DNA from 2 places in the Halomonas sp. I5-271120 genome. Region 1 is predicted to be linked to the other one. Evidence: predicted binding sites of a transcription regulator. Region 1 holds the regulator's gene; the other holds the start of a gene.
The links. The regulator LexA, encoded in region 1, represses DNA repair genes until DNA is damaged. The targets are predictions, from matches to a motif close to TACTGTNTANNTANACAGTA.

Region 1 (4,510 bases):
GCCATCCACTTGCTGGCGTGCTCGGTATTCATCCTGCTCGGGCTGTGGGTGGTGTTGGTCGAGGCCAAGGCCTGGCAATGGCTGCTGGGCTAGCCGCTATCGAAGGACCAGACCTTGTTTGATCTAAGGCGCTACTGGATAGCCGGACATTGACCTGAAAGCTGCGCCGGGGCCGTTATTGCTGTTCCGGCCTGTCGTCAGAAACGTCTTCGACGGCGTCTTCAGAATCATCCTCAAAGACGTCAGTAGATGCGAGGTCGGCTACCGTCTCTGACGCATCGTCAGGTTCGCCGTCGAACAGCGAGAGCTGGCGGCGAGCGTCGGCTGATACCAGGCGCACCCCTACGCCCAGCAGGCGCACCGGCTGTGCCGCCCGCGACCAGGCCTGATCGAGCAGGCGGTGGAAGAGCTCGGCACTGGGGATGGCGCCCTGGCACTCGAGGCTGGTGAGGGTGAAGTCGCTGAAGCGCACCTTCAGGAACAGCTTGTCCAGCGGCGGCTGGCCGTGGCGTTCGATGCGTCCGGCCAGCCGCTCGATCAGCGGGAGAAGGGCGTCTCGGCAGGCCGCCAGGTCCGGCAGGTCGTGGTGAAAAGTCGTCTCAACGCTGATCGACTTGCGCTCGCGGTGGGTGCGTACTTCGCGCTCGTCTATGCCTCGTGCGAGCTCGAAGAGCCGTTTGCCGAACTTGCCGAAGCGCTCAAGCAGGGTCTCGATTGGCCAGGTGCGCAGGTCTTCGCAGGTGGCGATGCCCATTGCCTCAAGCTTGGCGGCGGTAGCGGGACCGACTCCGTGCAGGCAATTCACCGGCAGAGCGGTGATAAAGGCATCGACGTCATCGGGGGTGATGACGGTCAGACCGTCCGGCTTTTCCCAGTCGCTGGCGATCTTGGCCAGGAACTTTGAGGGGGCCACGCCCACCGAGATGGTGATGCCGGTGCGCTTCAGGGCCTCGGCCTTCAGCCATTGCGCCATCCAGGTGGCGCTACCCTGAAAATGGTCGACGTCGCTGACGTCGAGGAAAGCCTCATCGAGGGAGAGGGGTTCTACCAGGGGGGTTAGTTCGTGGAAGATCGCCTGGATCTGGCGGGAGACCTCCCGGTAGCGCTCGTAGTCGCCGCGCACCAGCACGAGATCAGGGCACAGGCGCAGGGCGCGAGCGGTGGGCATGGCCGAGCGAACACCAAAGGCGCGAGCGGGATAATTGCAGGTGGCAATCACCCCGCGCTGGTCGACCCCGCCCCCGACGGCGATCGGCACGTCTCGCAGGGCAGGGTTGTCGCGCATCTCGACCGCGGCAAAGAAACAGTCGCAGTCGGCATGCAGGATTTTTCTTGGCGTGCCGGCCATGTCGGGCGTTCCGTCAGTGGCGTGAAAGCGTGGGTATCAGTGCAGGGCCTGACCGTTGCCGCCGCGAATCACGCCCACACCGACGCCCTCGATTTCCAGTGCCTGATGGCGCAGGTCGATCTCGATGGGCGCGAATTCCTCGTTCTCGGCCATCAGCCAAACGGTATGCCCCTGGCGCTTGAAGCGCTTCACCGTGACCTCTTCATCGATGCGTGCCACCACGATCTGACCATCGCGAATGCGCTCGGTGCGATGCACGGCCAGCAGGTCGCCCTCGAGAATGCCGATATCCTTCATCGACAGCCCGCGCACCCGCAGCAGATAGTCGGCACGCGGCGTGAAGTAATCGGCCGGCAGCGGGCAGTAGCGATCGATATGAGCGGTCGCGAGGATCGGGCTGCCCGCTGCCACCTCACCGATGATCGGCAGCCCCTGAGCGCTTGCCTCGGACGCATTGGCGGCCTTGGGCTCGTTTTCCCCTGCCTCGGCTTCCATCGCCGGCAGGCGAATGCCCCGCGAGGTGCCGGGCACCATGCGAATGGCGCCTTTCTTGTCCAGGGCGCGCAGGTGTTCCTCGGCGGCGTTGGGGGAGCGGAAGCCCAGGGCGCGGGCAATTTCGGCACGGGTCGGGGGGTAGCCCAACTCGCTCATGGTCTTGACGATAAAGTCATAGACGTTCTGCTGGCGCGGTGTCAGGGGGCGTGTCATGCGGCCTCCGCCGGTGGTCACTGAGGGTGTTTGTTCAAGTATACAGTATGTGATTGCATCCAGTAATACGGCAAGCCTCTTTCGCCCGTACCCTTCACCACTGTGCTTCGTCATTACCCTTCACCACAGCCTTTTCGCCAGGGCCATTCAGGCCGCTGTGATGCACGTTGACGGGCCTAAGGTGGATTTTCCGCACCGTTGTGACATTCTGATGCACGACATAGAATCAGGTTATGTTTTAAACATTCGTTTATTGGTGACAGGTGGAGAGGCATGAGCATGGCCCAGACCGATACTGTGACGCGGATTCTCGATACCGCAGAGGTGCTGTTCGCCGAGCGCGGCTTTGCCGAGACCTCCCTACGGACCATTACCAGCAAGGCCAAGGTCAACCTGGCAGCGGTGAACTACCATTTCGGTTCCAAGAAGTCGCTGATCCAGGCCGTCTTCGCCCGCTATCTTGATCCTTTCACCGAGCGCTTTCACACCGCGCTCGATGCGCTGGAGCAGGACTACCAGGGGCAAATCATTCCCCTCGAAGTCCTGCTCGAGACCATGGCGCGCTCGGTGCTTGACGTGCCAGCCGAACGTAACAGCCTGAAGGTCTTCATGAAGCTGCTGGGCCTTGCCTACAGTCAGGCCCAGGGCCATCTGCGCCGCTACATTCAGGAGCACTACGGCAGCGTCTTCACCCGTTTCACCGACCTGGTACGCAAGGCCACACCGGAACTGCCGGATGCCGAGCGCTTCTGGCGCCTGCACTTCGTGCTTGGCACGGTGATCTTCACGCTTTCTGGCCTCGATGCGCTGCGTGACATCGCCGAGAAGGATTTCGACGAGCATGTCAGCGTGCGCGATCTGGTGCGTCGTCTGCGGCCGGTGGTAGTGGCCGCCCTCCAGGCTCCCTTGCCAGAAGGTGCCCCCGAATCCATCAAGGCCGCGGGGTAGGAGATGCACACGCCACGACTCGACGCCTTGCCGCCGGCGGATGGCATCTGGCTCGACATCGATGTCACGACGCAGCGCCTTGTCGTCTGGCAGGGCTCTGCCCGTCACGCCGAGTATGCGATATCAAGTGGCTTGGCCGGTCACGGTCAGCACGAGGGCAGCGGCCAGACACCGCTCGGCTGGCACTATGTTCGCGCCGCCATCGGCGAGGGGCAGCCACTCGGCTGCGTCTTCCGGGGCCGCCGGCCCACCGGCGAAGTCTATTCAGCGGCGCTTGCCGCCGAGCATCCCAAGCGTGACTGGATCCTCACCCGCATCCTCTGGCTGTGTGGCCTCGAGCCTGGCTACAACCGCGGTGGTGACGTCGACTCCCAGCGTCGCTACATTTATCTGCACGGCACACCGCCCACCGAACCCATGGGGGTGGCTGCTTCCCACGGCTGCATTCGACTGCGCGATGAGGCCCTGCTCGAGGTCTTCGCCGCAGCCCCGCCCGGAACGCCGGTCTGGCTGCATGACTGAGCGGTGCCTGTCGTCCGGCGAGACATTGTTCTAGAATCCCCCTCCTTCAACGCCAAGGAAGACCAAGATGACGCAACCGCTGGGTTCAGTGATGTTGGATCTCGAGGGTCCCCAGCTGACGCCGGAAGAAGCCGATATGCTCATGCGCCCCGACGTGGGCGGGGTGATTCTGTTCGGCCGCAACATCGAGGATGCCACCCAGGTTCAGGCCCTGTGCAGCGCGATTCGCGCGGTACGGCCAGACCTGTTGCTGGCCATCGACCAGGAAGGCGGGCGAGTGCAGCGGCTTCGTCGCGGCGTCACCCGGCTGCCGGCCATGGCACGGCTGGCCGAAGGCTTCGAGAGTAACTCCCAGGCAGCACTGCAGCATTGCCAGGATGCCGGCTGGCTGCTGGGCATGGAGATGGCCGCCTGCGGGCTGGACATCACCTTCGCCCCGGTGCTCGACGTCGACGGCGGCGAGTCCACCGTGATCGGCGATCGCAGCTTCTCGAGCGACCCACAGCAGGTCAGCCGCCTGGGCGGCGCCTTCATTGCAGGGCTTAACGAGGCCGGCATGGCCGCCGTGGGCAAGCATTTCCCCGGCCACGGCAGTGTGGCCGCCGACTCGCACCTCGAACTGCCCGTTGATCCGCGCCCGCTTAACGACCTGCGTGAGCATGACCTGGTGCCCTTTGCCGATCAGGCCGCGCGGCTCGGCGGCGTGATGCCTGCGCACGTGGTCTATTCCGCCTTCGACGCCCGCCCGGCCTGCTTCTCGCGCAGCTGGCTGGGTTTCCTGCGTGAGGAGATCGGCTTCAAGGGCGCGATCTTCTCCGACGACCTGTCGATGGCCGGAGCCCACGTCGCCGGTGGCCCCGGCGAGCGCGCCCTGGCGGCGCTGGATGCCGGCTGCGACATGGTGCTTGTGTGCAACGACCGTGCCGCCGCGCTGGAAGCGCTCGACGCCTGCGCCGGTCGTGGCAGCAAGCGTCAGGCCAAGCT
Region 2 (4,510 bases), 440 kb from region 1:
CCAAGTGCGGGATCCAGGTGTCGGCGTTCTCGGCCGGGCCGGCGTTGCCTTCCCGCAGCAGGCCGCCCACCATGTCGCCGGTCTCGGCCAGCGAGGCCACCAGCGGCGAGTAGATTCGTGCGCCGTAAAGACCATGAAACGCCGAGCCGCCCTGGTGACCGTGGACCTCGATCGGCAGGCCGTCGATGTCCAGCGTCAGCTGCTCGGGGCGTTCGCCATTCTTCAGCGAGGTCAGACGCCAGACCACCAGCCGCAGCAGGCCTTCGTGCACGGCATCAATGTTGTCGTTGCGCCCGAGACACGTCAGCAGCCGCGACAGCGTGGCTTGAGATGGTCGATCTTGGGCCAGTGGCGTCATTCCGCGAGCATCGCTGCAGGCCAACTGCCAGAGCGGGTCACGACGCAGCGTGTCGGTATCACTGAGGTCGATCCAGCCCATCGCGCGCTGCAGCACCAGGGTGCGCAGCTGGCTGGCCAGAGAATGACGGATTCGCAGCGGGTGGCGCCGATCGACCAGATTGTCTTCGAGCGCCTCGATCACGCCGCTGTTATCGAGGGCTTCACGCAGCAGCAAGGCGCCGCTGTCGCTGGTGGAGCGCTGGCCGTCGAGCTCAACGCGGATGGACCCGTTGCAGGACGGAATCCAGGGAGATACGCTTTCACCCATAGCGGATGGTCCTCTGGAATCAGGTTCTTGCCGGAACGTTCTGATTTCTCAAGAGAATACCATCCGCTATCTTCGTTTTCAGGCCTGCCTCATGAATAAGCCGGGCTGACGCCATCGCACAGCGAGATTGGCAAGTATCCCGACAACTACTCGCTTGTCGACGACGTCGAGGTGGCACAGAAGGTCATCAAGCTGGTGGACATGCTCGAGGATCTCGATGATGTGCAGAACGTCTATTCCAATGCCGATTTCGACGAGGCCGTTCTTGATCAGCTCGAATAACGTGGTACCAGGCGACGAGGCTTGTCCATGCTGATACTGGGTATCGATCCGGGGTCCCGCATCACCGGCTATGGCGTGCTCGATGTCAGCCAGCCGCGGCCGGTATACGTCGCCAGCGGCTGTATTCGCCTTAAGGACGATGATCTCGCCCAGCGCCTGGCCCAGTGCTACGCCGGCATCAGCGAACTGATCGCTGTGCATCGACCGTCAGAATTCGCCATCGAACAGGTGTTCATGTCCAACAACGCTGCCTCGGCGCTGAAACTCGGCCAGGCACGTGGGGCCGCCATCGTATGTGCCGCTAATCACGGGCTGCCGGTCAGCGAATATGGACCACGCCAGATCAAGCAGGCGGTCACCGGCACCGGGGCCGCCGACAAGAGTCAGGTGCAGCATATGGTGACGGCCGTATTGGGGCTTTCGGCAACGCCCCAGGCGGATGCCGCCGACGCCCTGGCCATCGCTCTGACCCATGCCCATGCGCGTCTCGGCCTGGTGCAAAAGGGCGCCTTTGGCGGACGTACCGGTCGCCAGGGTCGGGGCAAGGGCTGGCGGGACTATCGTCCTGAGTGACGTTCCGGCCACGATAATGCCCCACCTTCAGGAGTATGCAGCGTCGAGCATCTTATCCTTGGCCAGGCACCGGCGCTTTTATATTATCAAACGCTGTTTGTATATACTGGTCAGCCCATGGGGCGACCAGTATAGTGATTCAGCACTCTCTCACGCGCTCTCTCAAGAGCTCTCTCAAGAACTATCTCAAGAGCTATCTCGAAAAATATCTCAAGGATCGTGACGGCATGATTGGACGCCTGCGTGGCACTCTGCTGGAAAAGCAGCCGCCCTGGCTGGTCGTGGATGTAGGCGGGGTAGGCTATGAGCTCGAAGCCTCCATGACGACTCTGCTGGCCCTGCCCGGTGTCGGTGAAACGATACAGTTGCACACTCATCTGACCGTGCGCGAGGATGCGCACCTGCTGTTTGGCTTCGCCCGAGAAAAGGAACGTGCCCTGTTCAGGGCCCTGATCAAGGTCAACGGGGTAGGCCCTAAGCTGGCCCTGGCCATCCTCTCCGGTATGGACGAGGATCAGTTCATTCGTTGTGTAATGGATGACGACGTCAAGGCCCTGACCCGACTACCGGGCGTCGGCAAGAAGACCGCCGAGCGGCTGGTGATCGAAATGCGCGACCGATTCCCGCATTGGACCCAGGCAACCGAGGGTGCTCTTGCCGGGCTCGAACAGGCAGCCGGCACAGGCGCCTCGGCAAGCGATTCCCGCGCCGATGCCGAAGCCGCGCTGGTGGCGCTGGGCTACAAGCCCACCGAAGCCGCCAAGATGATCGCCGCTCAAGATGAGGGCCTGTCGACCGAGGCCCTGATCAAGGGCGCTCTGGCCCGCAAGTTGGCGGGTTGATGATTCATGACCCATGGCAAAAGTGAGCGCATGCGCCTCAAGGCAGTTCCCGCACAGCACCTCCAGGCAACGGAGGGCCTATGATCGACAGTGATCGGCTGATCGCCGCTCAGCCCCGCGAAGGGGAAGCGCCGATCGATCATGCCATTCGTCCCCAGCGGCTGGCCGACTATATCGGCCAGCCGGCGGTGCGCGAGCAGCTCGATATCTTCATCAGCGCCGCCCGTGGTCGCGGTGAGAGCCTCGACCATACGCTGGTCTTCGGCCCCCCCGGGCTTGGCAAGACTACCCTGGCCAACATCATCGCCCATGAGATGGACGTCGATATCAAGTCCACGTCGGGGCCGGTGCTTGAGCGGGCGGGGGATCTGGCCGCCATGCTGACCAACCTGCAGCCGGGCGATGTGCTGTTCATCGACGAGATTCACCGCCTGTCCCCGGCGGTAGAAGAAGTCCTATACCCGGCCATGGAAGACTTCCAGCTCGATATCGTGATCGGTGAAGGGCCTGCGGCACGCTCCATCAAGCTTGATCTGCCACGTTTCACACTGGTCGGTGCCACCACCCGTGCGGGGCTTTTGACATCGCCGCTGCGTGATCGCTTCGGTATCGTTCAGCGGCTCGAATTCTACAGCCTCTCCGAACTCACCGAGATCGTTTCCCGTTCCGCAAGGCTGCTTGGGGTCGAGGCAGACCAGGCAGGTGCTGCCGAGATCGCTCGCCGAGCGCGTGGCACGCCGCGTATCGCTAACCGCCTGCTGCGACGGGTGCGGGACTTCAGCGAGGTACGCGGTAGCGGTGCGCTGGAGGCCGATATCGCCGACCAGGCGCTTAACTTGTTGAACGTCGACTCCCACGGCCTCGATCACATGGACCGACGCCTACTCCTGGCGATGATCGAGAAGTTCGAAGGCGGACCAGTGGGCGTCGATAGCCTGGCGGCGGCGATCAGCGAAGAGCGCGACACCATCGAAGATGTCATCGAGCCCTACCTGATTCAGCAAGGTTTCATGATGCGCACGGCTCGCGGCCGCGTGGTCACGCGTCAGGCCTATCTGCATTTCGGCCTCAGCCGGGATGAAGGCTTGCCACCGAGTGACTCAACGCATACGCAAGAGGGCGGGGCATGAGCGAATTCCAGCACCCGGTCACCGTCTATATCGAAGATACCGATGCGGGTGGCATCGTTTACTACGTCAATTATCTCAAGTATATGGAACGGGCCCGCAGCGAGTGGCTGAAGCAGCTGGGCATTACCCAGCGCGCACTGCTCGAGGACGGCATCCAACTGGTGGTGCATCGGCTGGAGTGCCGCTATGCCAAGCCTGCCAGGCTTGACGATGAACTCAGCGTCAGCGCCGAGGTCAAGGCCCACAGTGCCTGTCGGCTGAGTTTTCATCAGGTCGTGCAGCACCGCGGGGAACCCCTGTGCCATGCCACGGTCGACATCGCCTGCCTGGATGCGACCAGCCTGAGGCCCAGGCGCTGGCCAGCCAGCCTGGGCAAGGCGCTGTCAGCCTGAAGAAATGAGTCGCCGGCCTGGGGCGCTAACGTCGCAGGTTCGGCTCGAGGTTTTCGTATGACGAACGCGTTTGATAAAAGAGGACTCCCGTGAACGACTCCATGTCCATACCACATCTGATCCTGAACGCCAGTGGCGTGGTGCAGTTCGTGATGCTGCTGCTGATCATCGCCTCGGTGCTGTCCTGGGTGGTGATCTTTCAGCGCAGCTTCGTACTGCGTCGCGCCAAGCGGGCCCACAAGGCCTTCGAGGACCGCTTCTGGTCAGGCATTGATCTCAACGAGTTGTACCGAGAGACACCCGCGGAACAGGAAACCCAGGGTGCCGAACACGTCTTCCGCTCCGGCTTTCGCGAGTTCAACCGTCTGCTGCCCAAGACGCGTAACCCCCAGGCGATACTCGAGGGCGTTCAGCGCTCGATGCGGGTCGCCTGGTCGCGCGAAGAAGAGCGCCTGAATCTGCACCTGATCTTCCTCGCCACCGTCGCCTCCGCCAGCCCGTATATCGGTCTGTTCGGCACCGTTTGGGGCATCATGGGCTCTTTCCAGAGCCTGTCGATGACGCAGCAGGCCACGCTTGCCACCGTCGCTCCCTGGATCGCCGAGGCCCTGATCGCCACCGCCA

Region 2: ruvA (Holliday junction branch migration protein RuvA) is a predicted target of LexA. The motif match lies at 1,614-1,633, and genes of this name have one in related genera.

The regions. Positions count from the first base shown of each region.
Region 1 is NZ_CP130701.1:3,126,839-3,131,348, forward strand. It holds gene Q2K57_RS14060 (TMEM165/GDT1 family protein) at 1-93, shown strand, start outside; gene dinB (DNA polymerase IV) at 176-1,348, opposite strand; gene lexA (transcriptional repressor LexA) at 1,385-2,056, opposite strand; gene Q2K57_RS14075 (TetR/AcrR family transcriptional regulator) at 2,336-3,004, shown strand; gene Q2K57_RS14080 (L,D-transpeptidase) at 3,008-3,526, shown strand; gene nagZ (beta-N-acetylhexosaminidase) at 3,594-4,510, shown strand, end outside.
Region 2 is NZ_CP130701.1:3,564,933-3,569,442, reverse strand. It holds gene Q2K57_RS16080 (IS1380 family transposase) at 1-667, opposite strand, end outside; gene Q2K57_RS16075 (YebC/PmpR family DNA-binding transcriptional regulator) at 773-949, shown strand; gene ruvC (crossover junction endodeoxyribonuclease RuvC) at 977-1,522, shown strand; gene ruvA (Holliday junction branch migration protein RuvA) at 1,750-2,364, shown strand; gene ruvB (Holliday junction branch migration DNA helicase RuvB) at 2,445-3,494, shown strand; gene ybgC (tol-pal system-associated acyl-CoA thioesterase) at 3,491-3,886, shown strand; gene tolQ (protein TolQ) at 3,988-4,510, shown strand, end outside.